DNA from 4 places in the Lysinibacillus sp. FSL R7-0073 genome. Region 2 is predicted to be linked to each of the others. Evidence: riboswitches for the same ligand, from Rfam matches in the RefSeq annotation. Region 2 holds a riboswitch; each other region holds the start of a gene.
The links. A riboswitch is a leader RNA that binds a small molecule or an ion and turns the genes downstream of it on or off. The one in region 2 is predicted to bind thiamine pyrophosphate.
Positions count from the first base shown of each region.

Region 1: linked by a shared signal. The riboswitch ahead of thiC (phosphomethylpyrimidine synthase ThiC) and the one ahead of thiT (energy-coupled thiamine transporter ThiT) in region 2 are both predicted to bind thiamine pyrophosphate.
Region 3: linked by a shared signal. The riboswitch ahead of MKY88_RS12545 (ABC transporter substrate-binding protein) and the one ahead of thiT (energy-coupled thiamine transporter ThiT) in region 2 are both predicted to bind thiamine pyrophosphate.
Region 4: linked by a shared signal. The riboswitch ahead of thiW (energy coupling factor transporter S component ThiW) and the one ahead of thiT (energy-coupled thiamine transporter ThiT) in region 2 are both predicted to bind thiamine pyrophosphate.

Region 1 is NZ_JBBPAS010000001.1:229,283-236,878, forward strand. Features, by position in the region: gene MKY88_RS01105 (S-layer protein) at 1-490, opposite strand, end outside; gene MKY88_RS01110 (methyl-accepting chemotaxis protein) at 746-2,848, shown strand; gene MKY88_RS01115 (AEC family transporter) at 3,154-4,083, shown strand; TPP riboswitch at 4,156-4,270, shown strand; gene thiC (phosphomethylpyrimidine synthase ThiC) at 4,412-6,190, shown strand; gene MKY88_RS01125 (catalase) at 6,399-7,596, opposite strand, start outside.
Region 2 is NZ_JBBPAS010000001.1:4,083,117-4,090,712, forward strand. Features, by position in the region: gene MKY88_RS20595 (hypothetical protein) at 1-308, shown strand, start outside; gene map (type I methionyl aminopeptidase) at 336-1,091, opposite strand; gene thiT (energy-coupled thiamine transporter ThiT) at 1,254-1,814, opposite strand; TPP riboswitch at 1,949-2,056, opposite strand; gene MKY88_RS20610 (DUF4870 domain-containing protein) at 2,183-2,506, shown strand; gene MKY88_RS20615 (hypothetical protein) at 2,559-2,684, shown strand; gene MKY88_RS20620 (SMC family ATPase) at 2,725-5,805, opposite strand; gene MKY88_RS20625 (exonuclease SbcCD subunit D) at 5,802-6,959, opposite strand; gene MKY88_RS20630 (SGNH/GDSL hydrolase family protein) at 7,083-7,596, opposite strand, start outside.
Region 3 is NZ_JBBPAS010000001.1:2,537,186-2,544,781, reverse strand. Features, by position in the region: gene parE (DNA topoisomerase IV subunit B) at 1-1,798, shown strand, start outside; gene parC (DNA topoisomerase IV subunit A) at 1,795-4,233, shown strand; TPP riboswitch at 4,357-4,467, shown strand; gene MKY88_RS12545 (ABC transporter substrate-binding protein) at 4,621-5,616, shown strand; gene MKY88_RS12540 (thiamine-binding protein) at 5,618-5,911, shown strand; gene MKY88_RS12535 (ABC transporter permease) at 5,908-6,681, shown strand; gene MKY88_RS12530 (ABC transporter ATP-binding protein) at 6,656-7,405, shown strand; gene MKY88_RS12525 (TatD family hydrolase) at 7,395-7,596, shown strand, end outside.
Region 4 is NZ_JBBPAS010000001.1:912,419-920,014, forward strand. Features, by position in the region: gene MKY88_RS04280 (AAA family ATPase) at 1-162, shown strand, start outside; gene MKY88_RS04285 (DUF58 domain-containing protein) at 159-1,034, shown strand; gene MKY88_RS04290 (vWA domain-containing protein) at 1,046-2,791, shown strand; gene MKY88_RS04295 (VWA domain-containing protein) at 2,775-5,372, shown strand; gene thiW (energy coupling factor transporter S component ThiW) at 5,462-5,968, opposite strand; TPP riboswitch at 6,062-6,169, opposite strand; gene MKY88_RS04305 (MFS transporter) at 6,229-7,425, opposite strand.

The DNA.
Region 1 (7,596 bases), 3.9 Mb from region 2:
GTGTAATGTTTTTTTTCACTCTGTTCGTAATGATCAACTGTCCATCAACCGTAACATTATGAATTTTTACATAATCTGCATTCACAGTGAGGTCACCCGAGATTTGCGCGTCACCTGCATCAAAATATACAGATTTTTTATTTGTGCCTGCTTTGTTTAATGTTAATGATGTTACATCTGAAATTTGCCCATTTTTTACAACAATCGTAGCTAAAGCATTCGTTAATGCTACCTTATTTGAATTATTAAAAAGGGGCTTTAAATCTTTGTGGATTTTAAATGTACCATTTGATGTAATGACCGTATCCTTTGTAATATTTCTAATTGTTACGGCATCACCTACCACTTTTTTTGTTGCTGCAACTTGAACCTGCGCTTCGTTTAAGCTTGATTGATTTAGAAGAGAAGAGGCATGTGCAGTAGACACAGGTAATACTAGTGTGGCTGTAATCGCAGTGGCCATTAATGTTGATAGCGCTTTATTTGTCATACAAGTCACTCCAATCATTTTATTTAATAGATAATATATCATAATTTTCAATAATTTAGAATTGATGTTGTAAGTCTTGTGTATGAAGTGAAAATTAATTAAGTCATAAGTCCCTTTTGAAGTTTAAGAGAAAATTGTTGATTTGCACGTATTTTTATCTATATTTTTGTAAATTTCTACTTTATTCGCTAAATATTTTATTGAGATACGACCTTCCATCCATTATGATTATTTATAAAAGTGGGGGTGTTTGTGATGAAGAAATCAAGAGGAATTGCATTGAAACTATCTTCCCTAATAATAGGATTGTTTCTAGTATTATTTTTATCCTATACAGTGACAACGGGGATTATTATAAAAAAGCAAAGTGTCAAAGATGCAGAGTATGGAACATTGCAAACGGCTGAATCGTCAGCGGCTATTATGAGCGAGCGTTTTAAAAAAGCCAATACAACTTTACAAACAACGAAACGAATCGTTGAAAGTATGGAGAAAAATAAGACGCTATCTTCCAAAGGTGTTTTAGACATAATGGAAAATAATTTAGCTAATAATGTTGATTTATTAGGGGTAGGAGCTATCTTTGAGCAGAATTCCCTTATTATCAATCCAAATGATGAGGCTACGTTGGTAGATTCCAAAAAACGTTTTGGACCATACTTAAGCAAAAATGATAATGAAATAACGACCACTCTTCTTGAAGGTGTAGATGATAAAAATGTTTCTCAATGGTACTGGGTGCCAAAAGAAGAAGGACGGACAGTTTTAACGGAGCCTTATGACTATAGTGTAAACGGTCAAACAGTACTAATGACAACAATTTCTGTACCATTAGTCAATGCTTCTGGGAAATTTTTTGGTGTATTGACGGCGGATGTATCTATAGATTATTTAAATGAGCTGACAAAGTCTGTTGCTCCAGAAGGCGGCTATGCGGCAATTATTACAAATAACGGTGTACTAACAGCTAACAGTTTCGGTAAAGAGTTGGATGGGCAAAATATGCAAGATGATCCTGCTTGGACAAGCATAAGTAAGACAATGGAAAACGGCGAGCTAACAAGTATGTACATAGAGTCTAATGAACTGAAAGATCAAGCCTATAATGTGTTTGCTCCAATGATTTTAGAGGACATTGACGAAACTTGGACCGTTCAAATCGTATTAGCTGAATCAAAAATTTTAGAGACCTATAACCATGTATTTGTATATACGATTATTGCATCCATTATAATGGTAGCCTTGATGACTGCTGCAAGTGTACTATTTATTTACAAACAGTTAAAGCCACTCAAGTTTTTACGTGCTTCGATTGAAACAGCAGCAGCAGGCGATTTAACACAAAAGGTAGAGGATAAATATATTAAACAAGATGAAATTGGGGCAGTCGCATTGGCCTATAATAATATGTTGGATAAAACCAATAGTGCTATTAAAGCCGTGTTAAACTCAACAACTCTATTGAACCAATCTTCTAACCAGGTACATGAGGCATTTAACGAAATCGTGTCCTCTAGTCAAGAGGTATCAGTAGCCATTAATGAAATTGCACAGGGTGCATCGAAGCAATCAGAGGATACTGAAGAAACGAATTATCGCATGATGGATTTATCGGATCAAATAGATGCCATTACTGCGCTTTCGAATGAAATGGACGATTTATCCAACAAGACAAATGTGACAACCGAGAAAGGCATGCAAGAGGTTCAAAGTTTACATGAACATAATATAGAGACGAATGAGATGAACGGCCGTATTCAACAACAAATGGAATCACTAGCTTCTAATATTGCCAATATTAATCAAATTATTGCCTCTATTCAAAGCATTACGGAGCAAACTAATCTATTAGCTTTAAATGCAAGTATTGAGGCTGCACGTGCTGGTGAGCATGGAAAAGGTTTTGCTGTCGTGGCGGAAGAAGTAAGAAAGTTGGCAGAGCAATCAAAAACTGAAACAGAAGTTATTAAAAGTACGGTAGAAAGTATTTTAGAAAATTCTCAACAAACAGTTGCAGTCATTGCATCGAATGCAAATTTAATGCAATCGCAAAATGAGTCCGTACAAAGCACGCAATTGGCCTTTAAAGATAATAGTGATTTGTCACGTGCAATTGCAACTTCTATTAATGAACTAATGACTCAGTTGTCTACTATGTTAGAGCATAAAAATCAAGCAATTATGTCCATACAAAGTATTTCGGCTATATCAGAGGAAACAGCGGCCTCTGCTGAGCAAGTAAGTGCCTCTGCAATGGACCAACAAGCAGAATTGCAAAAAGTGGCAGAGTCTATGCAAAATATGAATGATATCTCTAATGAACTGCAAGAGGTCGTTAATAGATTTAAGCTTGCGTAGAGAAAAAGGCTGCCTAAAATCTAAAGGCAGCTCATACTGTTGAAAAAAGGAATCGAGAAGTTCATGCTCGATTCCCTTTTCATTTTTTTCATCAAGAATTCATAGTCCTCAAATGAGTGAGTTTTGGTGATTCTTATATTCTGTACATTGTTCTCCTCGTTTATTGATGTGATTTTTTATCTTTTCATCATTGGAACAAGGCGCACCCCTCCAGTAGTGGAAATCAACGGTTTTAATTATGAAAGTAAGTAGCATTGACCTAGTACATTATCGACACTACAATCAAAAGGGAGGGGGACTTCAATATGGTGTATCTTGGAATGATTTTCTTTCAAATTGTCGCACCTATTTTAGTATTACTTGTACTAGGTGCTATTCTGCAAAAGAAATTTCGCTTTAACTTAAAAGCATTATCACAGCTTATTACATATTGTTTTATGCCTGCCGCTGTATTTATTAATTTATATGAGACGAGTATAAAACTGTCTGTTCTGGGGGAAGTTGGATTGTTTGTTGTGCTTTTTATTGGTAGTCAAATGTTACTCAGTCACTTTTTAGCGAAAGGGCTTGGACTCGCCAAAACTGAGGCAGCTGTTTTTAAAAATAGTGTAGTACTCATTAACTCTGGCAACTATGGTATTCCGGTAGCTCAAATGATTTTTGCCACTCAACCTATTGGTGTAGCCATCCAGGTTATACTCGTTATCTTCCAAAACATGACAACGTATACGTATGGTTTATATAATTTAATTTCCTCTACTAAATCGGGCATGACAATTTTAAAGGATTTTATAAAAATGCCTATTATACACGCTTTAATAATCGGTGTGGCCATGAATTATTTTGACATTGGCATTCCGCAGTTTATTAAAATACCTATAGACCATGTAGCAGATGGTTTTATTGCCGTTGCATTAATTACGCTAGGCGCCCAATTGTCTCAACTGGAGATTAAAACGATGTTTAATAAAACAGTATTCGTCAGCTGCTTGACGCGATTAATTATCGGTCCAGCCGTTGCTTTAGTCATTATTTATGCGCTCGGTTTAGACGGGGTTGTGGCACAATCGTTATTTATAGCGAGTGCTTTTCCCACATCCCGCAACAGTTCAAGTCTAGCATTAGAATATGATATAGAGTCGGCAACAGCTGCACAAACCGTTTTATTTTCGACCATTGTGAGTTGTATAACGGTCACGATTGTAATTTATATTGCTGATGTATTGTTTACCTAATAGAAATCAAAAATATTTAAATGATAACTTCCATCTCTTAGCAATATCTGCTAAACTAGCATCAAACTGAATAGTATTAACTAGGGGAGTCTGATGAGTCAGGCTGAGAGGGAAACGCATAGAGGTTTCTTGACCCTTTGGACCTGATCTGGCTCATACCAGCGTGGGAAAGTTAAGAAGCTATTGCATATTACGTGCAATCAATAGACCCTTTACATTCATGGCCGGATCCAATTATTTTTTTGGATTCGGCCTTTATTTATTTTGTTTGCTGGGTGAGCTAGAATCGGTCCTTGTTTAAACTACATTTAAGGGAGAGAAGTAGCTCATGTCAGCAATTAGTGCAAAGAACATTACGATTATGTCTAACTTTGAAGGAAGTAAAAAGGTTTATGTGGAAGGATCTCGTCCTGATATTTTAGTACCAATGCGTGAAATTACATTAAGTCCGACGACTGGTACCTTTGGGGATGAAGAAAATGCCCCAATTCGGGTGTATGATACGAGTGGACCATATACAGATCCGGTCTTCCACGTGGATATTACAAAGGGCTTACCTGCTTTACGAAGTGCTTGGATACAAGAGCGAGGGGATGTTGAGGAATACGGAGGGCGTACAATTAAACCTGAGGATAATGGTTTCAGTCGCGCTGATGATCCACGTATCCATGAAAATGTCTTCCCGGAATTGGTGAGAAAGCCTTTACGTGCAAAAAAGGGTAAAAATGTCACGCAGCTTCATTATGCTCGACGGGGAATTATTACACCTGAGATGGAGTTTGTAGCGATACGAGAAAATATGGACCCAGATTTCGTACGTTCAGAGATTGCAGCAGGCCGGGCTATTATGCCTGCCAATATTAATCATCCTGAGGCCGAGCCAATGATTATCGGTCGTAACTTCCATGTGAAGATTAATGCGAACATTGGGAATTCAGCTGTATCATCCTCGATTGCAGAGGAAGTGGAAAAAATGACATGGGCTACACGCTGGGGTGCTGATAATATTATGGATCTATCAACTGGCAAACATATTCATACAACGAGAGAATGGATAATTCGAAATGCTGCAGTACCAGTTGGGACAGTACCAATTTATCAGGCATTAGAAAAGGTAAATGGTGTGGCTGAGGATTTAACATGGGAGGTGTACCGTGATACGCTTATTGAACAAGCGGAGCAAGGGGTAGATTATTTCACTATTCATGCAGGTGTCCTTTTACGTTATGTCCCTCTTACGGCAAACCGTGTAACAGGCATTGTGTCTCGGGGTGGATCCATTATGGCGCAATGGTGTTTATACCATCATCAAGAGAACTTCCTCTATACTCATTTTGAGGAAATATGTGAAATTATGAAAGCTTATGATGTAGCCTTCTCATTAGGAGATGGCTTACGCCCAGGGTCAATCGCGGATGCTAACGATGAAGCACAATTTGCGGAGCTGGAAACATTAGGCGAATTAACGCAAATTGCATGGAAGCATGATGTTCAAGTAATGGTGGAGGGGCCAGGTCACGTTCCAATGCATTTGATTAAAGAGAATATGGACAAGCAATTAGAGGTTTGTAAGGAAGCCCCATTCTATACTTTAGGTCCATTGACAACAGATATTGCTCCAGGTTATGACCATATTACATCTGCTATTGGAGCAGCAATGATTGGTTGGTTTGGTACAGCTATGCTCTGCTATGTGACACCGAAGGAACATTTAGGATTACCTAATCGGGAGGATGTTCGAGTAGGGGTTATTACTTATAAGATTGCTGCACATGCTGCAGATTTAGCAAAGGGGCACCCAGGTGCACAACAACGGGATGATGCACTGTCAAAAGCGCGTTTCGAGTTCCGCTGGCGTGATCAATTTAACCTTTCTCTTGATCCAGAACGTGCAGTAGAATATCACGATGAAACATTACCAGCAGAGGGGGCAAAAACAGCACATTTTTGTTCAATGTGCGGTCCTAAATTTTGTAGCATGAGAATTTCTCAGGATATTCGTAATTATGCTAAGGAAAAGGATTTAAATACAACAGAGGCCATCCATGAAGGTATGAGGGAAAAGTCAGCGGAGTTTAAAAAGGCAGGTAGTCAAATCTATCAATAATAATAGTACAAGGCTTGTGTTGATTTACTAGACACGAGCCTTTTTTATGTTGGTTCCACAATTAAACAGGGGAGATGAATAAAAGTAATTTATGCTTTTGCAAATAGAAGTGAGCGGTTGAAACTAGACGAATACTAAAAAGCTCCATGTGAATTATACATTCACATGGAGTAAAAGTTGGATTTGGATATCAATAATAAGTGGAATATTAAACGTTTGTTGGTTGTTTTACATATGGGTTTGTAAGATCCATACCTTCTAATGAAAGACCCATTGCTTTTGCGACACCTTCACCATATGCTGGATCAGCTAAATAGCAGTGAAGGATGTGACGACGTTTGATGAATTCTTCAACAGAAGCCATATCATTAGCCGTATTTTCAAATAGACGTTGTTGTTCTTCCGCAGTCATTAGGCGGAAAAGTTTACCTGGTTGCTCGAAGTAATTATTATCGTCTTCACGGAAATCATGAATTCCTGCATGACCATCAATGCGTAACTCAGGCTCTTTGTGGTCTAAATTATGCTCCCATTCACCATAGCTATTTGGTTCATAGCCTAGTGTTGAACCAAGGTTGCCGTCAAAACGCATAGCGCCATCACGGTGGAAAGTACGGAATGGACATTTTGGTGCGTTAACAGGAAGCATATAGTGGTTTACACCTAAACGGTAGCGTTGTGCATCCGCATAGGCAAAGATACGACCTTGTAACATTTTATCTGGTGAGAAGCTAATACCAGGAACGATGTTAGATGGTGCAAATGCAGCTTGTTCCACTTCTGCAAAGTAGTTGTCCGGGTTTTTATTTAACTCAAACTCACCTACAGGAATTAATGGGAAATCTTTTTTATACCATACTTTTGTTAAATCGAATGGGTTGTATGGTAGCTCACGAGATTGCTCCTCTGTCATAACCTGAATATACATTTTCCATTTAGGGAAATCGCCCTTTTCAATGGCTTCATATAAATCACGTTGTGAAGATTCACGGTCTTGACCGATTACCTCAGTTGCTTCATCACCTGTGAAATTTTTAATGCCTTGTTCTGTACGGAAGTGGAATTTAACCCAAACACGCTCATTATCAGCATTGATAAAGCTATATGTGTGAGAACCAAATCCGTGCATATTACGGTAACCAGTTGGAATACCACGGTCAGACATTACAATTGTCACTTGGTGAAGCGCTTCTGGTAATAATGTCCAAAAATCCCAGTTGGAATTAGCGTTTTTCATATTTGTACGTGGATCACGTTTGACCACGTGGTTTAAATCTGTAAAGTGTAGTGGATCACGGAAGAAAAATACTGGTGTATTGTTTCCTACTAGATCCCAGTTGCCTTCTTCAGTATAAAACTTAAGTGCAAAGCCACGGATATCACGCTCAGCATCTGCTGCACCACGC
Region 2 (7,596 bases):
CATGGATGACATTTATTTTTATCACAAATATTAGCTTTACGTTAACAGCTTATGGTTGGAACGGTTTTGGTCTAAGTACTCCTCTTTGGGCAGTTATTTTACTGACATTAGGTGGAGCCATTGCGCTACATATCCGCTTTCATCACTTTGATATCATGTATCCAAGTGTTTTTATATGGGCTTATATAGGAATCGCTTTACATAATGGTTTTGATGAGCTACTCGTAACAACAGCTGCGTTATTTTTATGTGGTGTACTCTTAGTTGGTATTTTATTCATTAAAAAAAATCCTGCCTACCAAAAGTAATTTGGTGTGCAGGATTTTTTTGTAATCCTATTCTTCGTCTAATGAAGTAAGGATAATTGGTTTTTCTTTTGTAACAATTACTGAATGTTCAATTTGAGCAACAAGAGACTTATCAGGTGTAATGAATGTCCAACCATCACCAGCTTCTACAATATGCTCTGCTTTTGCTGAGATAAATGGCTCAACTGCAAGAACCATGCCCTCTTTCATAATCGTAGAGTCCCATGCATCATAATAATTTAAAATGTGATTTGGCTCATCATGTAAAGAACGACCTAAACCATGGCCTGTTAAATTCATGATAACTGTTAAGCCATTAGCATTCGCTTCTCGCTCTACAGCTTTACCGATTTGATTTAATTTAGAGCCAGCCTTTACCTTTGTCATAGCACGATCAAAAGCATCTTTGGCAACACGGCATAGTTTTTCTTTGTCTTCATAGCCATCACCAACTACAAATGAAATACCCGTGTCGGCAAAGTAACCATCTAAAGAGCCTGAAACATCGATATTGACGATATCTCCCTCCTGAATAACACGTTTACCTGGGATACCATGCGCTACTTCCTCGTTGACACTAATACAAGTATATCCTGGGAAGTCATATTCTCCTTTTGGTCCTGAAATGGCACCTGCCTCAGCAAACATTCGGCCAGCAATTTCATCTAGTTCAAGTGTTGTGACACCTGGTTTTGTAGCAGCCTTCATCGCTTCACGAATCTCTGCACAAATACGTCCAATTTTTTTAAAAGCTTCAATTTCTTCTTGCGTTTTTACAATCATGTATAACGTCCCTTTCATCTAATATCTACTCTTTAATATAACATAACTTTTTACGCGTATAACGCTAAACGCTTTAAATATTGTATGCCTGCCTCCTTGGCAAAGTGCTATTCTATTGTGACTACATAAAAAAACCCCTTCACCAATATGAAGGGGATGGCATTATGCTTTACGTTGCATTAGTTGTGGAGCCGCTGTGAATAATAACGCTCCCACAATGGCTGTTAATATTGTTGCTGGCAGCATATAGGTACCATTATAAATAATCGAGTAGATCCACGCATTTTGATCGCCGGCATACTCTGCAAAAAATACCGCTCCAGCAGTAGTATGCGCTGCATATCGCAAGAAGCCTGCAAACACCGTACCTACAATAATATAAAGCGCCATTTTTGTTTTGTTTAGTTGACTTGCTGCTTCAAGTAAAGGTCTGCGTACAATGGCTGCTAACCCTACAACTGTGAAAGCAACGCCGTAATCTAATAAACCTTGAAGCCAGTGTACAATATAAGCTCCAAACATGGTTTGCATAACACCTACAAGTAAGCCTGTTGTTAGGCCAGCTACTAAGCCCCAACGAAATGCAATTAACATAATTGGTACCATGACAAGACTAACAGAGCCACCTTGTGCCCATACTTTAAAGGAGACCTGATCGAGCACAAGGCCAATCGCAGAAAATATTGCAATCTCCACTAGCATTAATAGTCTTTTTTTGTCCATACATATTCTCTCCTTTGTTCCGATGTAGGATACAAGAGCAGGAATAGAAATGCGCTGATTTGATTCTCTCTGACATCTTTTTATTCTTAAGAATGAAAAAACGATGTCAGGACAGAGCCTCACATCGTACAAGTGTCGGTTTCTATCCACATCCCTACGCAAGTGTTAGCTTACAGGTTCAAAGAGTCAAGGCATTACGTGCCCAGTCTCAGCTGACATCATCAGCTCCCCTTGTGGTCGTTACATCTGAATTTAATTTGAACACTTTCATTGTACGCAAAGCACGGAATGATTACAACCTCTTCCATACTTAATTTTTGAAACTTTACTGTTTTCCATGCGTAAATATTAAAAAAGGAGGTACAACTATGGAGAACCAAAAAATTTTATCTGCCTTTAGTTATCTCAGTATTTTCTTTGCTCCTTTCATCGTACCATTAATTGTTTACTTCGTTACGAAAGATGCTGACATCAAAAGACATTCTATTCGAGCACTAGTGTCTCATCTAATTCCTTTTGTATTTGGTATCTTATTTTTCATTGTCTTTGTCTTTTCTACATTTAGTTTAGACCCCACTTCAAGTAATAGTACAGTAATGATCATTTGGTTCATTTCGTTCGCCATTTACGGAATTGTCTCGCTCGGAATCGTAATATGGAATATTATTCAAGCTGTTCGAGTTATCCGCTAATGTTTCATTTTTAAAATAAACAGGTAGAAGTAATTAAAAAGGAGCTGTGTTTTTGATGAAAGTATCAAAAGTAGTGAAAACCGCTGTTAAATTAGCGCCTATTGTTATACCGATCGTAAAAAAAGTGATGGCAGCAAAAAAAGGGACAACTTCTACAGTCAATTCTCGAAAAAAATAAAAGGAAGGCGTATTTCCTTAAGCCGGAAATACACCTTCCTTTATTTTATTTCAAAATATGTTTGACTATATCCATTCAATGTTTTTTCGACATGTAAAACGGCTGGCATCGCTGATTTTAATTCAGGCACATGAGAGATGACACCAATCATTCGTCCAGAATCTTGTAAATCTATTAATGTGTCTATTGCTTTATTTAATGATTCTTCATCGAGCGAGCCAAAACCCTCATCAATAAACATTGTTTCAATATAAATATTACCTTGGAAGCTTTGAATAACATCAGCCATTCCCAGGGCAAGGCTTAATGATGCATTGAACTTTTCACCACCGGATAATGTTTTGACATCTCGTAATTGATCTGTGTAAGCGTCATATACATCAAGCCCAAGTCCACTTTGCTTGGCATGCTTTTCAAGCCTGTCCGAACGTCTAAGCTCAAATTGGCCATTAGATAAATGATAAAGACGAATATTGGCTGCCTCTGTAATTTGATCTAAATAATTAATTTGAATATATCGTTCAAAGGAAAGCTTTTTCGAATTTTGCCCATTTAATAAGCCATACAGCTCCTTCACGCGCCCTGCCTCACTCTCAAGTAAACGAAGCTCTCTCTCTGTTTCTTCTACTTTGTTGATAAAGCTTTGACATGATTTCGCAAATCCATCTATTTGTTGAAGTTGTTTAAAAGCATCCTCATAGGCGATTCGGAGACTTTCTAAGGTTGCCTCCATCAGGGCTAAATCTTGCTCCTCTTTCCCTTGAAGATGTTTTTCTCCTTCTGAAATTTGAATTTGTAACGTATGAACATGTAACGTGTAGTCACTGCATGCCTTCCTAAGTTCTTCTAATTGAGCGGCACTTCTTTTCGCAGTTGCATAGTCTTCATAGTTCACAAAGCCTGCTTCCTGCATGCTTATTGAAAACTGCTCACGCTTGTCATTCATTTTGAGCTTTAATTCTTCAAAATTCTGTTTGGCGATTTCCACAGCTAGTTTAGCATTACTGGCAGCTTCCTTTGCGGCATGTAAATCATGCTGGCTTTCCTGCCATAATTTTTGTAAATCCATTTTCTGTTTACTAACATCGGTAAGTGTTTGTTTTAATTGCTGTAAGGTTGGAATAGTTGTTGGCATTTGCTTATGCTGTTCTTCTACAATTGCCTGCAGTCTTGTCCAGCTCTTCATCTGCTCAGTTAAATATTCCTCAAGTTTGACTTGTTTATGTTGCAAATGCTCTATTGCTAAACGCTGTTCCTTCTGGTTAATCCTTGTTTGAGCTAACTGTTGATTGATAATCTTTAAGCTAGTAATCTCTTGTTCCATTTTTTCTAAGGAAGCTATTATTTGTGCTTGATCCTGTTGCTTCATCGCGTATGCTTCTAATTGTGTCAGTGCCTCTTGCTGAAGCTGTTGTGCGGATGTTAAAAATGCCTCTTTTTCCAAATACAAACGCTCGTCTGAAGAAGCTTTTCTCCTTAACGTTTCCACCTGAGCAAGCTCAACAATTTCCAATTGCTCACTATGTGTTTGTTGATGAGTCGTACTCCCACAAACCGGACAAGGTTGCCCTTCTTTAAGCTGTTGAGCTAAAATGCTTGCTTGGCTTGTCAGCCAGCGTAGCTCTAATTGTTGAAGCTCCTGTCTACTGTCCTGAAAATGAGCTTTAGTAGCGATAACATCCTGTTTCGCTATCTCTACCGTTTTTGTATATTTCTCCACCTGCATGAGCAAAGCTACTTGCTCCCGCAGTTTTGGTAGTTGCTCTAAATAACCTTCATATGGTTCCAATTGTTTTTCAAAGTGCTCAATTGATTGTAAAAGCTCCTCTAATTGCGCGCTTTCTTTATCGATTAGCGCTAGGTTATCCGCTGCCCCTTGTTTAGCCGTTTCAACATATTGCTCAGCAATTTGCAGTTGCTGTACATTGCTGTCATAAGCCTCGAACTTAGGAAGCAATGCTTGGAGCTGCATTTCCTGCTGCAAAAGCTGTTGACGTTCTGACTCTTTTGCCTCTTCCGCTTCATATTTTTCTTGGGCTCTTTGTAAAAGCTCCTTGGTTTGTAGTTGACTACTGTTGGCTTGTTGATAGGCTTGTTCTTTTAAATTTTGTTCGGCTCGTAAATCCAAACATTGTTGTTCAAGTAGTAGTAAACGCTCCGCTTGTTCTGCTAAAGCTATCTCCCGTTCCTTTGCACGGTAATTGTCTTGCTCCTTTAACAGCAGTTCTAGTCGTTCTTGACGTTTGGACTGCTCCTCAAATTGTTCATTAAGCGTTTTAGCTAAACGGTAAAACTCCTGTTCTTTTTGATGATGGTTATAGGCTTCCTCATACTGGCGCTGTTCATCTTCAAAACATTTTCTATAATAGGTAAGCTCCTCTTCCAGTGCTTGCTTTAGCTGAAACATATTTTCCGTATTATTAGCAATTTGTTTGAACAAAGGAGAGGAACGATATGGAAGAGCACCAACAATTTGACCAAGTAGATGTTCTTTTAATTGCTTGGCACGTTCAAGATCACTTTCTGCCTCTTTTCGTTTCGCATCAAGCAGTTTTGTCATAACACCAAAGCGATCTGTTTTGAAGATTTTTCGTAATATGACCTCTTTGTTTGTAGAATCCGACGTTAATAATTTGCGGAATTCTCCTTGAGGTAGCATCACAATTTGGCTAAATTGATCCTTTGTCAGACCTATAATATCCTGAATCTTTTTATCGACTTCAAGTGTTTGCTGCTTTTCGACAATGTTATAATCGAGCTTTCCCTCTTTTACTTCCGCTAACTCCACTTTTTTACCAGTAGCTGTTTTATTTTTTTCCTTTATATGTCCAGGCTGACGTAAAATCTGATAGACCCTTCCATGCATTTCAAAAATAAGTTCTACTGCTGTATACACATCATCATCAGCAAAACCACTTCGTAGTAAAGCCGTATCCTGGCGATCCTCACCACTGCCTGCCCCATAAAGTGCATAACAAATCGCATCAAAAATCGTCGTTTTTCCTGCACCAGTTTTGCCAGAGATGGCGAACAAACGATGTTCCCCTAACTGTTCAAAATCAATTATTTCTGTATTTTTATAAGGACCGAATGCCGTAATCGTTAACTTTAATGGCTTCATTTTACTGTTTCTCGCTCCTTATCTAATAATTCCTGTAACATCTCCGTAAACAGACGCTCGGTATCTTCATCTGGTTGAACCCCAATTATATCTGTAAAGAAAGAGCGGAATAGATCGATATCTTCTAGCTTTTCAGCTTCTACTACTTGAAGTTCACTTGGTTTCTCTTGTCGTATAATCTTACGTTCAACATGCATGGCATGAGGAAAAACGGTACGAATACGTTCCATTGGTGAAGATACGGACGTAGCATCCGTCAATCTAACAAATACATAATCATCACTTGGTGGAAGCATTAATAGCTCCTCCAACTGTCCTTCCACTACACGCAAATCTCGTCTTGGCACGAACTTTCTTTTAGTTACAGTACTATTTCCGTGCTCATCAAGATCGACGATTAAAAAGCCCTTTTCATGTAGATGCTCAGACAATGAGTATTTTAATGGTGAACCAGCATAGCGAATTGTTTCATTTAAGACAAAATGTGCCTTATGTAAATGTCCGAGTGCTGTATAATGAAATCGTTTAAATAAAGCAGCATTCACACAATCTGAACCCCCAATAGAAAGCGGACGCTCTGAGTCACTAGTATTGGCTTCTTCCTCACCGTATTTGGTCACAAAGGCATGTCCAACAAATATATTGCGTTTACTTGTATCCATACCTGCTGTGATATGTTCAATAATTTTCTGCATCGCATCATGGTGAGAACGAATGGCCTCCTCTTCAAAAATACTGCGAATAGTAGCAGGCTCTGCAAATGGTACAAGATGAAAATGCACCTCTCCATATTGATCATTTATAATAATGGGTGCATGATCTTTCGTAAACTGCCCCTTAATATATAAACCACTATCACGCATCAAACGACTACCAAAGTTTAATCTGCCTGCACTATCATGATTCCCTGCAACGGCTAAAACAGGAATCTTCTTCTCTAAAACTATTTTTGCTAATATATCATTTAGTAAATTCACTGCCTCTATAGGGGGCATGGAACGATCGTATAGATCACCTGCTATAATAATTACATCTGGCTTTTCTTCATCGATAGCTTGTATAAATTGTTGTAGGATATATTGTTGATCTTCTGTCATATAGACACCTTGAACGAGCTTTCCTAAATGCCAATCTGCTGTATGAAATATTTTCATTCCTGTACCTCCTGTCCTTTTACTATTTTATCATGGCTAGTAACGGATTGTTTTTTCCTTTGTTTGGGGAATTTCGTTTGCAAAAAAAAAAGCATCCTCTAAGATGCCATTAACCATCATTATTTATCTCTTTTCTAACTTTTCCATAAAAGCTGTATAGCCGTGAAAACCCTGAATAGAACGTACGTTCCTAACAGACTGGGAGGATGTTACCTTTTGTTGTTTAGGCTGTGTGGAAGCTCGTTCTTTTAAAATTTCCTCAAATGATAGAGGATTCGGTTTCGGTAATTGTGATGAAGCAATATTTAAGACATCACTACCACTATATGCCTTAAAAAATGCGTTGGCCATTTGCCGATAGCCTTCCATATTCGGATGGACATCTGCATAGTTTGGTAAGTAGTTAGTGGCATTCAACCCAAAGCTGTCATACACATTTACATAAACAGCTCCGGCTAGCTTTGCCTGTTGCTGTAAAATCGTATTTAACTTCACAAGCTGTGCATTTGTTCCTTCTTTTTGAGTTAGATGAACAGCTGGATAAGCAAAATAATAGCCTACAACATATACCTGAGCCTTTGGCGCAACTTCTCCCAATTCATTTAATATAGCTTCCATATTTTTTCTCACCATATTT
Region 3 (7,596 bases), 1.5 Mb from region 2:
ATCTCATATTATAGTCAAGATTCACAAAGACCAGAGTATTAGCGTACGCGACTTTGGCCGAGGAATGCCAACTGGTATGCATAAGATGGGTAAACCTACTCCTGAAATTATTTTTACCGTCCTACACGCAGGTGGTAAGTTTGGACAAGGTGGTTATAAAACGAGTGGCGGTTTGCACGGTGTAGGTTCTTCTGTCGTGAATGCGCTATCAACATTTTTAGAAGTAACCATCCATCGTGATGGTAAAAAATATCGCCAGCGCTTTGAGCATGGTGGACATCCAGTGACAACACTTGAAGAAATTGGTCAAACAAAGCAGACTGGTACGCTTGTTCATTTCCTACCTGACGAAACGATTTTCTCTGTCACAAAATTTAATTATGATACGTTAGCAGAACGTTTACGTGAGTCGGCTTTTTTATTAAAGGGCTTAAAAATTGAATTAATTGATGAGCGCGAGGAAGGCAAAAATGATGTGTTCTTTTATGAGAACGGCATTGAAGCTTTCGTTGCGTATTTGAATGAAGAGAAAGATGTTCTTCATCCTGTGAAATACGTTGAAGGTATTCAAGATGATATTGAAGTAGAGTTTGCCTTCCAATATAACGATGGCTATTCAGAAACGATTTTGTCGTTTGTGAATAACGTACGTACTCGGGATGGCGGTACACATGAAACAGGTGCAAAAGCAGCCTTGACGCGTGTCTTTAATGAATACGCAAGAAAAATTGGCTTATTAAAGGACAAGGATAAAAACTTGGAAGGAACGGATATTCGAGAGGGCTTAGCGGCTATCGTGTCAGTCCGTATTCCGGAGCACTTATTACAATTTGAAGGACAAACAAAGGGCAAGCTTGGTACAAGTGAGGCTCGTTCAGCAGTAGATAGTGTGGTGTCTGAGCAAATTTTATATGTGCTAGAGGAAAATGCTGAATTGTCAGCGTCTCTTGTGCGTAAAGCGATTCGTGCGCAGCAAGTACGTGAAGCGGCTCGTAAAGCTCGTGAGGATGCTCGAAATGGTAAGAAAAATAAAAAGGGTAGTACGATTCTGTCAGGGAAATTAACGCCTGCACAGTCACGTAATGCAGCGAAAAATGAATTATATTTAGTCGAAGGTGATTCAGCGGGTGGTTCTGCAAAACAAGGTCGCGATCGTACATTCCAGGCGATATTACCACTGCGCGGGAAAGTTATTAACACGGAAAAAGCCAAGCTCCAGGATATTATGAAAAACGAAGAAATTTCAACGATTATTCATGCGATTGGTGCAGGTGTTGGTACAGATTTTGCTGTAGAGGATTCAGCCTACAATAAAGTAGTCATTATGACCGATGCTGATACGGATGGCGCTCATATTCAAGTATTGCTATTAACGTTCTTCTACCGTTATATGCGTCCGCTCATTGAGGCTGGTAAAGTCTTTATTGCGTTACCGCCACTTTATAAGGTTTCTAAAGGGACTGGCAAAAAAGAAGTGATTGAATATGCTTGGACGGAAAAAGATTTACAAAAGGCCATCAAACAAGTTGGAAAGGGTTACATATTACAGCGCTATAAAGGTCTTGGTGAGATGAATGCAGACCAGCTTTGGGATACAACAATGAACCCTGACACACGGACATTAATTCGTGTCACAATTGAGGATGGTGCACGTGCAGAGAGACGTGTCACGACGTTAATGGGCGATAAAGTAGAGCCACGTCGTAAATGGATCGAAGCCAATGTAGACTTCGGTATGGAGGATGATGCCAACATTTTAGAAAATGAATTCATCCAACAAGAGGAGGGCCAAGCATGAGTAGTACAGAAATATTTCAAGATTTACCTTTAGAAGAAGTAATGGGTGACCGTTTTGGTCGCTATAGTAAATATATTATTCAAGACCGCGCGTTGCCAGATGCACGTGACGGTCTTAAACCAGTACAGCGCCGTATTTTATATGCGATGTTTACAGAAGGTAATACACATGAAAAACCTTTCCGTAAATCGGCTAAAACAGTCGGTAATGTAATCGGTAATTACCATCCGCACGGAGATAGCTCTGTCTATGAGGCGATGGTACGTATGAGTCAGGACTGGAAAGCTCGTCATATGCTTATTGAGATGCATGGGAATAACGGTTCGGTTGATGGAGATCCACCAGCTGCCATGCGTTATACCGAGGCAAGACTATCTGCGATTGCTGGTGAAATGTTACGAGATATCGGGAAGAAAACGGTTGAATTCGTGCCAAACTTCGATGATCAGGATATGGAACCAACTGTTTTACCAGCACGTTTCCCTAATTTACTAGTAAACGGCTCTACAGGGATATCTGCGGGCTATGCAACCGATATTCCACCTCATGCATTAGATGAAGTGCTGGATGCTGTATTAATGCGCTTAGACAAGCCTACTGCGACAGTGGATGAATTGATGACAGTCATCAAAGGTCCTGATTTCCCAACTGGCGGTATTATTCAAGGTGTGGACGGCATTAAAAAGGCATATGAAACTGGGCGCGGTAAAATTATTGTCCGTGCACAGGCTGTGGTGGAACCTATCAAGGGTGGCAAAGAACAAATCGTTGTTACCGAATTACCATACGATGTGAATAAAGCCAATCTTGTCAAAAAAATTGATGAGCAGCGCGTAGATAAACGCCTTGAAGGAATTGCTGAAATTCGTGATGAATCTGACCGTACAGGGTTACGTGTCGTAATCGAGCTGAAAAAGGATGTTCCTGGACAAGGGATTTTACAGTACTTATTTAAAACAACAGATTTACAAGTAGCTTACAATTTTAATATGATTGCGATTCATAATCGTCGCCCAACGATGATGACATTGCCACTATTGCTGGATGCCTATATTACTCACCAAAAAGAAGTGGTCACAAATCGTTCTATATATGATTTACAAAAGGCAAAGGATCGTTTCCATATCGTGGAGGGCTTAATTAAAGCACTATCAATTTTAGATGAAGTCATTGCTACGATCCGTTCTTCTAACGATAAGAAGGATGCCAAGCTCAATTTACAAGCAAAGTTCGATTTTACCGAGGTACAAGCAGAGGCGATTGTGAGCCTGCAATTATATCGTTTAACGAATACCGATATTACAGAGCTCCGCCAAGAACAGGATGACTTAAATAAATTGATTGCCAAGCTGGAAGGAATTTTACAAAGCGAGGCCAAGCTTGTACGCGTCATTAAACAAGAATTACTAGATATTAAAAAACGCTTCACTGAGCCACGTCGCTCGAAAATTGAACAAGAAATAGAAGAAATTAAAATTACATTAGATGTCCTTGTTCCAAGTGAAGAGGTTGTGGTGACTGTCACGAAAGACGGCTATATTAAACGTACATCTACACGATCTCATGCCGCTTCCAATGGTCAAGATTTTGCGATGAAGGATTCCGATTACTTATTGTATGAAGCAAACTTAAATACGCAACATAATTTATTGTTATTTACAAATAGAGGGAATTATATTTATCAGCCAGTCCACGAACTGCCTGATATTCGTTGGAAGGACCTTGGTCAGCATATTTCTAGTATTGTGCCAACAAGTGAAGATGAATCAATTATTGCGGTCTATGGTTTTGAAACATTTGAACAGCCAAATACGTATATTTTAACTGCTACGAAAGATGGTCAAATTAAACGTTCACCACTTGCAGATTATGCAGTGACGCGTTACTCGAAGCCGATTAAAACAATGAATGTTAAAGCGGGCGATGCCATGATTTATGCATCGTTTATGACGGATGATGTGGAACTGCTCTTAACAACTGATACGGCGTATGCAATTCGATTCCCTATCGAGGAATTGCCGGTTACTGGTGTGAAAACGGGCGGCGTTAAAGGTATTACGCTAAAAGATGGAGAAGCATTAGTAGGGGTCAATGTTCTACAGCCAGATGAAACACAATATGTCGTTATTGTGACACAACGAGGGGCTGTTAAGAAAATGAATGTCGCAGAGGTAGAAGTAGCAAGTCGTGCCAAACGTGGTCTTAAAGTCCTGACAGAATTAAAAGCAAATCCTCACCGAATTGTCGCTGTTATTCAAGCAACAGACGATGAGCAGGTTGTGATCGAAACTGAAAAAGGCGTCCAAGAGTTTATTGATGTTCAAACATTGACGCGTGCTGATCGCCATTCTAATGGTTCATTTAAAGTGGATATTGCAACAGATGGAGCCATTTCACATGTCTTAACGGCCAAAAAAGAACAAAAACCAAGCTAAAAATATGCCCAGTCTCTATATAGGAGAGCTGGGCTATTTGTTTGAGTGGAACAACTATCCAAAAATAGCATCTTGTCATTTTAGATCAACTATGGGTATAATAATCAACGAAAAGTTCATAGCGAAAGAATGTAGGGGGGCTAGTTATGGCTAGCTGAGATTGTGTCCGATAGACACTGACCCTTTGAACCTGATTTGGCTCGTACCAGCGTAGGGAACATCTATTCAAAAAAGCAAAAGTTTTGGAGATTGATTGCAATACGTCTGGGAGGAATCCTAGGCGTTTTTTTGTTTTCCAAGCAATATCTACTAACTGTATATTACGCTTTCTTCTGGTGAAACATTCATTCATGAACACTTTCATATTACAAACTGGGAGGAACTAGCATGAAAAAATGGTTATTTATCCTATTAGCTGCGCTATTGACGTTAGTAGGCTGTAGCGACAAGGAGGACAAGCAAACTGCTGATACAAAGAAAAAGGTGTCAGTGGTTCTCGATTGGACACCGAATACGAATCATACAGGATTGTATGTTGCGAAAAAGCTTGGTTATTTTGAAGAACAGGGCTTAGATGTTGATATTATTATGCCAGGAGAGGCAGGAGCCGATCAGCTCGTAGCTTCAGGTAAGGCAGAATTTGGCGTGAGCTATCAGGAGGGCATTACACAGGCTCGTGTTCAGGATGTGCCACTTGTCTCAATAGCGGCCATCATTCAGCATAATACATCTGGATTTGCTTCTGTAGCATCAAAGGGTATTACATCTCCAAAGGACTTTGAAGGAAAAACGTATGGTGGGTGGGGAGCACCACTCGAACAAGCCGTATTACAATCATTAATGCAAAAAGAAAACGCTGATAGTAATAAATTAGATATTGTCAATGCAGGAGATTTAGATTTCTTCACAATGATGAAAAAAGATATCGATTTTGCTTGGATTTATTATGCTTGGACAGGGATTGAGGCAGAGCTTCGTGGGGAAAAGATTAATATGCTGTATTTAACGGACTACAGTGATCAGTTAGATTACTATACACCTGTTTTAGCAACTAATGAAAAGATGATTCAAAACAATCCAGACATCGTCAAAGCTTTTGTTGCGGCTGCATCGAAGGGCTATGAATATGCAATCGAGTATCCGAATGAAACTGCTGATATTTTACTAGAAGCGGCACCGGACTTAGATAAAGAGTTAGTGCATAAAAGCCAAGAGTGGTTGGCTGATAAGTATCAGGATGACGCTAAACAATGGGGTGAGCAAAAGCTATCTGTATGGGAAAACTATGCTAAATGGATGTCGAGTAACAAAGTATTAGAAGGCGAATTTGATGCTAAACAGGCGTTTACGAATGAGTTCTTACCGAAAAAGGAGGCCAATTAACATGGCAAATTCATTAATCAGTGTCCAAATCATTCCGAAGACAGAGAAGTATGAGGATGTAATTCCTTATGTAGATGCGGCCATTGCAGTTATTGATGCATCTGGTGTGAAATATGAGGTTCATCCCCTTGAAACAACAATGGAAGGTGAGCTTACAACGCTTCTTCAAATCATTGAAAAAATGAATGTTAAGATGGTCGAGCTAGGAGCCATTAATGTCATTACACAAGTAAAAATTTTATATCAACAAAATGGGATTACAATGGCTACATTAACGGAGAAATATCAGTCATGAAACGGGCATTACAAAAGGGAAGGACGATAATTTTTATCGCCTTCCTCTTATTCATATGGGAGCTTGTTGTGCATATCGCTGATGTTCCTCCTTGGCTCCTTCCAGCACCAAGCATAATTGTAGAAGAAGGCTTTCAATCGTATCAGACATTCCTGCCACATGCTCTGGCTACCGTGCAATTAGCTTTATTAGGACTTGCTATTGGGGTGGGCTGTGGTCTAACAGTGGCAATTGTTTTGCATCGTTTTGCTTTCATTCGGTCATTATTTTATCCGATTCTCATTATGTCGCAAAACATACCCATTCTTGTGTTAGCACCGCTCCTTATTATTTGGTTTGGCTTTGGCTTATTACCAAAGCTCATTATTATTTGTCTAGTGTGCTTTTTCCCTATTGTCATTGCGGCAATGGACGGTTTTCGTCAAACAGCACCCGAGTTAAAGCATTACTTTGATATGATTGGTGCAACGAAGGCCCAAACGTTTTGGAAATTAGAATGGCCACATGCCTACCCAGCAATTTTCTCGGGCGTAAAAATTGCTGCTACTTATAGCGTAATGGGGGCAGTCATTGCGGAGTGGCTTGGTGCGAAAAAGGGAATTGGTGTATACATGACCTTAGCACAATCCTCCTTCCGTACAGATCGAGTGTTTGTCGCAATTTTTGCGATTGTCTTGTTAAGCTTATTGCTGTTTAGTAGTATTCGTTTGCTTGAAAAATTAATGGTAAAGGGGAGAGGTTATCATGCTCAGCATACAAAACATCGCTAAGTCCTTTAACAGTCTACATGTTCTTGACCATGTTTCCTTCGATGTCAAGGATGGTGAGTTTGTGGCCATTGTAGGACCATCAGGCAGTGGTAAAAGTACCCTTTTTCAATTAATTGGTGGGGTCTCCCCGGTTGATCAAGGGGAAATTTTATTAAATGGAGAGGATATCCAGCGAAAAAGAGGAGCAATTGGCTATATGCCACAGCAGCCTTGTTTATTGCCCTGGCGTACCATTTTAGAGAATGTAACAATTGTCGAGGAATTGCAGCAAAAGCCTAATGTTGAGCGTGCAAAGGGGTGGCTAGAAAAGGTAGGACTTGCTTCCTTTAGTCATGCTTATCCAAACGAGCTATCTGGAGGGATGCAACAACGTGTATCTTTTATCCGTGCCATTGTCAGTGATAAACCTATTTTATGTCTAGATGAACCATTTTCTGCGCTCGATGAATTTACAAGACTGGAAATGCAGGCATGGCTACTGTCCATTTGGGAAGAGTATCGAAAATCCATCTTATTTGTCACACATAGTATTGAAGAGGCACTCTTTTTAGCAGATCGTATACTTGTTTTATCAAAACGGCCTGCAACGGTGAAAAAAGAAATCATTGTGCCGTTTGAACGTCCCCGCAAAGAAGAAATTCGTCATTCGGCCACATTCACAGCCTTGAAGCAACAATTATTCATGTATTTACAGGAAGAAAAGGGGGATCTGAATGTTGATTGATGCACATATTCATTTAGATCAGTATAAGGACGTGGAAATACCTTCTTTATTGGAAGAAGTAGAGGCATTAATTGCGGTGAGTATGCAGCTGACTTCCTGTCAAAATACGTTGAATTTAGCGAAGGTCTATCCCAAGGTGAAGGCGGCTTTTGGTTTCCATCCTGAACAGCCTTTACCGAGTGAAATAGAAG
Region 4 (7,596 bases), 3.2 Mb from region 2:
AATGGTCGGTTCCACGTTTCAGTAGCGGATATTAAATCTGTTGCTAAGCCTGTATTACGTCATCGGATGCTGTTGAACTATGAAGGGGAGGCTTCAGGAAAGACAGCAGATGATGTCATTGATGTTATTTTAGAAAAAGTTCAGCAAGGTGTTAGCAAGTGACAGCCAACTACTTATTGCCCGAAGACTGGTTAGCGAAAATCAGTCGTTTTCAAATAGCGACTGCCTCCAAACTACGCGGGCAGCATAAAGGCTCGCATCGTTCACAGCGCTTTGGGGCTTCCCTCGATTTTTCGGATTTTCGAGAATATCATTTAGGTGATGATGTACGACAAGTGGATTGGAACGTCTTTGCCAGAACGGATAAATACTTTATTAAAAGATTTTTAGATGAACAAGAAATGCGCGTACACATTCTACTCGATACCACAAAATCTATGGGAACAGATGCAAAGTGGATTTTTGCTCGTCAAATTGTGGCATCCCTTGGTTTAATGGTCCTTGGACGAGACGATCGTTTATCTTTTTCATTTTTACAGGATGAAGCAAAGCCACCGTTTCGTCGGAAGGGCGCCATGTATCGCCGAGCATTTTTACAAATAGTGACAGATATAGAGGAAGCGAGTTATTCGAATCCTTTTGCACAGGGTGCCTTAAAAGCTTTACCAAAGGATAGTACAGTGTTATTTATTGTGACAGATGGACTGGAGTCAATCGTGGAATGGGAGCAACTTTTAAAAAGGCTACCACGCTATGCTGGTGATGTCCGTATTTTACAAATTGTGACGCAGGAAGAGCTATCACCAAACTATTCGGGGGATGTTCGTCTTCTTGATCGTGAAACAGGTAAGGAAGTCAATGTGACAATGTCCACTAAAGTTCTAGAAACCTATCATGCAAGACGTTTATTACATGAAGAAGAGTTTGAAGCCATTTGCCGTCGTTTCGGCATTCGGAAATTACAATTGAAGGTGGAAGATGGTTTGCAACAGGCAATCTTTCAGCAATTATTAAAAGCACATTGGATTAGGTGAGGTGAGCCGTATTGGGCTTTAGTCAAATTATATTTAGCTGGACGGCCATCATCCCGGTCATTGTCCTACTCTATTATTTCTTTCGAAAAAAATATACAGATCAGACGGTTTCTTCAACACTTTTCTGGTCTGAGATTATGCAGGAAACACGAGTATCTCCTTATTTAAAGCATTTGCAAAAGAACGCCCTACTTTATTTACAGTTACTAGCATTACTTTTCCTTGTGCTGGCACTTATGAATCCCTATATGAAAAAATCAACGATTGTTGGTGAGCAAACTATATTTATTGTTGATACTTCTGCAACAATGTTAGCTGGTAAAGGGCAATCTACCTTTGATACACATAAACAGGAAATGCTGACGCTTATAGATGAATTAGATGGGAGACCGGTCACGTTAATTACGACTGGTTCAGCACCAAAAGCGATTTTACAGCAAGAGACAAATGTTAAAGATATCGAAAAAGGTATTAAAGACTTACAAGTAACCTATGAAACGGCAGAAATGGATAAGGCGCTTGATGTGGCTCAAGCATTTGTTGGAGATACACCGACTTCAATCTATGTATTTACAGATACACTAGATAAAAAACAACTACCTATGAACAAGGACTCCGTTAAATGGCTAGTAAGAGGTGCTGCGAAAGACTTAACAAATATTGCTATTACTAGATTTGCTGCAACAACAGATGGACAGGCAACAATGGCGCTTGTGCAGCTTCATAATGATACAGACATTGAGCAAAAGGTCACACTAGCATTACAAAATGCAGAGGGTAAAGAGTTGATAGCTGAGAATATCGCTGTGCCTCCAAAGGAAGCAATAACGAAAACCTTCAAGGAATTACCTTTAGAAAAATCAATGACAGCGATTATTGATACGCAAGATGATTATGCAGTAGATAATCAACAAACCGTCTTACTACAAACAGCTACTTCAAAAATTGTGGTTGATCAGGGCATGCATCAAATGATTCAAAAAGGGTTTCAATCTGTAAGTACTGGTGTGAAAATCGTTCCGCCTTTACAAGTAGTAGACAATCAGGAGGCTACGGTGATCACTAATCAAGCTGAATTGCTGGAAAAGATGGATAAACCTCTTGTGTTATTTGGCCGTGATGATGCCGAAAAAGTAGAGGTAAGTGGCATAGTAAGTACTAAAAGTGATGCTTTATTTGCTTTTAGCGAGCTAAAGGATGTTTATGTTAGCGCCTTGTATCCTGGATTTGCAAATTATCAAACTATCGCTACTGTTGGAGAACAGCCTTTTATACAGCGCTCTCCTAAAGGTGATATCGTCGTCTTAGCAGATATTGCAGATACGGATTGGCCACTACATCCATCCTTCCCGTTATTCTTATGGAGTACTGAACAGCAGTTATCAGAATCCATTGGTTCACTCGGTATTTTCACACCAAATGAACAAAGAGTAGTAGCTTTAGCGCAGGAAGACTGGAGTGTATATTCACAAGAAGATGAATTTCTATCATTGGTTACGGATGGTATGCTAACTGCGCCAAAAAAACCAGGCATCTATTTTGTGCGTTCTAATAATGAAGAAAAACATTTTATTGTACAATTACAGGCACAAGAACGTGTCATTGAACAAGGAACAAGCTATACATTAGGGGATATTTCTGATAACGGAAAGGCTGAGATTTCGAAGGCTTCTTTTGTTCCTTGGCTAATTCTTATTATTTTAGTTTTACTTGTTTCAGAGTGGGAGGTGCAACGACGTCGTGGATTTACGAATTGATATGCCATTAGTATTGTTGCTATTACTTCCATTGCTCATCTATTTTGGTTGGACCTATTGGCGAGAACGACAGCGACTAAAAAAGAGTCCTGCTATCGTACTTATAATTCGCATGATAGCGGTAGGCTGTTTAGTTTTTGCATTGGCAGGGCCGTATCTTTTATTACCTATAAAAGAAGAACAAATTGTGTATCTAGTTGACCGCTCAGCTTCCATGAATGGGACTGAAGATGAGATGGTACAGTTTATACAGGAAAGTTTACAATCGAAAAAAGATGAACAGCTTGCAGGGCTGTATTCTTTCTCATCAACATTACAAACAGAAGCCATTATGACTAAAACATTAAAGGAAGTACCAAAGTTTACGGAAATAAAGGCTACTGATCAAACGAATATAGAACAAAGTCTGCAACTTGCAACAGGTATTATAGATCCGAAAAAAGCAACACGCTTTGTGCTTATAACAGATGGCAATGAGACAAAGGGAAATGCTTTAGATTTCGCCACGAAGTTTAAAGGCTCCAATATTAGTGTAGATGTTGTGCCTTTCAGTCAACCTGTTGTGAATGATGTTTCATTAAAAAGCTTTGTGTCTCCACAAGTGGCCTATGTAGGTGAACAGCAACAACTGATAACAGAAGTGCATGCAACTTCAGCTGGTCAAGGCGAGCTATTATTATATGAAAATGATGAACTAATTTATCGTGAGGCAGTTGAGCTAGCCGAAGGAACGAATATGTTTACCTATAAACACGCGGCGACTGGTGAAGGGCTGGTGAAATATGAAGCCGTTGTTCAAGTAGGACAAGACGCAATATTTGAAAACAATAAATTAACAAGTGTCACAATGGTACAAAGCGAACCACATTTACTTATTGTGAATGGCTATGAGACAGCTTCACCTATCGCGGCGGCACTTGGCCAGCAATCAATAGCCTATGATGTAAAGTCACCTGAAAGTTTACCAAATGAGCTCTCCAGTTATTTGCAATATAATGCCATTATTTTTGATAATGTACCAGGACATTTAGTCGGTGAGGCGAAAATGAGTGTGATAGAGCAAGCAGTCAAAAACTTTGGTGTTGGTTTTGCAATGGTCGGTGGAGAAAATAGCTTTGGTTTAGGTGGTTATTTTAAAACGCCAATCGAAACATTACTACCTGTTGAAATGGAGATTAAGGGGAAAGAACAATTACCTTCACTAGGACTTGTTATTGTACTAGATCGCTCTGGCAGTATGTCAGGATCCAAGCTAGAACTTGCAAAGGAAGCGGCAGCACGTTCAGTTGAAATGCTTCGTGATGAAGACACATTAGGATTTATAGCATTTGATGATCGCCCTTGGGAAATTATAGAGACTGGACCTTTGAACAATAAAGAAGAGGCAGTGGATACCATTTTATCTGTTACACCAGGAGGCGGAACAGAAATCTATGGTTCACTTGCAAAAGCATATGAAAACCTAGCAGATATAAAACTGCAACGTAAGCATATTATTCTTTTAACGGATGGACAATCACAGCCAGGAAATTATGAAGATTTAATTGAACAAGGAAAAGATAACGGAATAACCTTATCGACAGTGGCTATTGGTCAAGATGCGGATGCTAACTTATTGGAAGCTCTGAGTGAGATGGGAAGCGGACGCTTCTACAATGTTATCGATGAGCAAACTATTCCTTCCATTTTATCTCGTGAAACAGCTATGATTTCTCGTACGTACATTGAGGATAATCCATTCTATCCAATACTCTATAATGCTGGGGGATGGAATACGCTATTTGCCAATGGCGTTCCACAAATGAATGCTTATATCGGAACAACTGCAAAGCAGGGTGCTACCGTCGTGGCTGAAAGCGAAAAGGAAGATCCGGTGTTAGCACAATGGCAATATGGTCTTGGCAAAACATTTGCGTTTACTTCTGATTCAACAGGAAAGTGGGCAGGCGACTGGGCAAGATGGCAGGACTGGGGCACATTTTGGCAAACGCTTATTTCACAAATGCTCCCAAGTTATAATGATGTTGCCTATGATGTAAGAGTAGAATCAGATGGATCCTTTATGATTACAGATCCTACAAATGAAGCAGCATTTTTAGATATTGTTGCGGTTAATGAAGCGGGTGAAGAGCTAGACACACAGCTTGAAACTATATCAGCTTCTCAGGTGCGAGCTGTAGTACAAGCTGAGCCGGGATTAATCTTCTTCCGTATCGCTGATGAAAAGGAAACGATTTATCAGGCAGGATTAAGTGTTCCCTATAGTGCTGAGTATGAACTTCTTCCTGCTAATGATAAATTAATAGAAGAATTAACCGAACAAACTGGTGGTGCTGTTTTAAAAGAACCACAAGAAGTGTTCCGTGACTTTATAAAGCAAGGGGCGGATCGTCAAAACATTGCGACATGGCTTCTCCTTGTAGGTATGCTCTTATTCTTTATTGATATTACAATAAGACGCTTTGGCTGGAATTTCCTAACGAAGCCGAAGAAAAAGGAGCAACTTGTAGAGAATCACTCCGTACAGGCAGAAGACACGAATGTGGCACAATTATTAAAGGGTATGAAAAAACGTCAATAATTTAATTTAGATGAAAGCAGTGCGAATTATTTCGCACTGCTTTTTGTATATACATGGAGAGAGAAATCCTCTAAGAAATACCAACGACATTATTTAATAAAGAGAGTGGGATTAAAATATTTTTCTAGCACCGTTTTACGCAAACTGCTAGCTATTACAATACCTAAGATTGCTCCAGTTGTACTTGATATTAAAAAGGCGGGCATGAAAAATAAGGCCGCTACGGATGTACCCATAAGTAACATTGCATAGGGAACTGCTACAAGCGATGCGAGAAGACCCGTGCCAATCACTTCACCCACACCAGCTAACCACATTTTACTGCTATATTTATAGGCAAGCCCCGCGCATAATGCACCAATAATACTACCAGGAATGGCTAAGAGAGAGCCTGTTCCTGTAAGGATACGAATGATAGCCGTAATAAAGGCAACTACCACTGTAGGTACGGGTCCAAGTATAATGGCTCCTACTACGTTAATAGCATGCTGCACAGGGTAGGCACGAGCAATCCCAGTTGGAATGGAGATAAACGTAGAACCTGCAACGGCAATCGCTACTAATAAAGCCATAATTGTTAATTTACGAATAGACATGATAGTGCGCTCCTTTTCGTTTTAGCCACTAGAAACATGAAAAAAGCCGCTTCCTTCAAACGACAGGAAGCGGCCTTGCTTATACACTGAAAATAGCAAGAAGCGCCACTTCCCTCCGCTAGCATGAACTAGATCAGGTTCGAAGGGTCCGTATATAACCATATACGTCTCAGCCTTTAAAAGACTCCCCTAGTGGTAAGTATTTTTCTATTTTTTAGAAGTGTAACATACTACAATCAATAGTCAATAAGCTTTGACGATTAGTGTGAATCTGGATGCATAAGCTGTGGCGCCTTTTTCAATGTCCAAATTAGGGCAAGGAAGAAGCAAGCTAATAAGATAATTGCACCAAAAATATAAGGACTGTTCATATTCCAGTCAAATAAGAAACCAGCCAAAGCGGGTCCGATCATATTTCCAAGGCTCATATAGGCATTATTCAAGCCGGCTGCAAACCCTTGCTCTGTTCCAGCAAGTTTGGAGATGAGTGTATTAACAGCTGGACGAATTAACGTTGTTGCCGTAGAGAAGATGGTTGCTACAACTAATATTAGTGCAAAACCTGAAACAAATAATATTAAGAAAATAGCAACGGAAGCAATAAATAAATTGACCAAAACTACTTTCATTTCACCAAAGCGTTTAAAGAGTGGCGTTATGATAAACATCTGTACAATTACCCCAAATGCTCCACCAACCACTAGAATGGTGGCAATATCGCCAGGTGAGTAATTAAATTTTTCTGTCACAAATAGTGATAAGGTTGTTTGGAAGTTAGCAATCCCAAATGAGAATACCATCATAATAATTAACATAACAAAATAAGGCATATGTACAGAGCGAGCCATCTGTTTCACCAGATTATCTTGCTTTTGTCTATTTTGCGCAGTTATTGGCTTTGTAGATGGTAATAAAAAGTACGATAAAATAGACGCTAAAATGGCGGCAGCTCCCGCCATGAAAAATGGAAAATGTAAGCTAACCTTTGCGAGGAAACCACCAATTCCAGGGCCAATCATAAAGCCGAATGACATCGCAGCTCCTAACATACTCATTCCTTTTCCGCGTTCTTTATAAGTTGTCACGTCTGCTACAAAAGCCATAATAGGAGGTGCAACAAATGCAGAGCCAAGGCCACCTAAAAAGCGTGCCAAAAAGAGCATCCAAACATCTGTAGAAAGGCCAAAACCGATTTGTGCAAGTCCTGTTAGTATAAGACCGAAAATAATTAAATTTTTCCGCCCATACAGGTCAGAAAGATTCCCAGCAATTGGAGAAAATACGAATTGTGCCAAGGCGAACGTTGCAATAAGCATGCCTAGAACTTGTCCTGCTGCTCCAAATATTCTTAAATATTCCGGCATTACAGGAATAATAATTCCAATACTCCCCATTGCGATAAACATGTTAAACATTAAAATATACAAAGCCGCCTTATTGGACTTCTGCTGGGTCATCGAAAAACCCCCTTTATGTAATCAAATATAGTACAGTCTATCATAAAGAATTATGGCTGGCTAATAGTTGAGATTGCTGTAACTGGTTCGATCGTTAGAATGGTTTTTTAGAAAAGCTTTTTTCTTGGAAGGCTTCAGATCATTGTGTAATAAAAAAGAATAGTTAGGGGT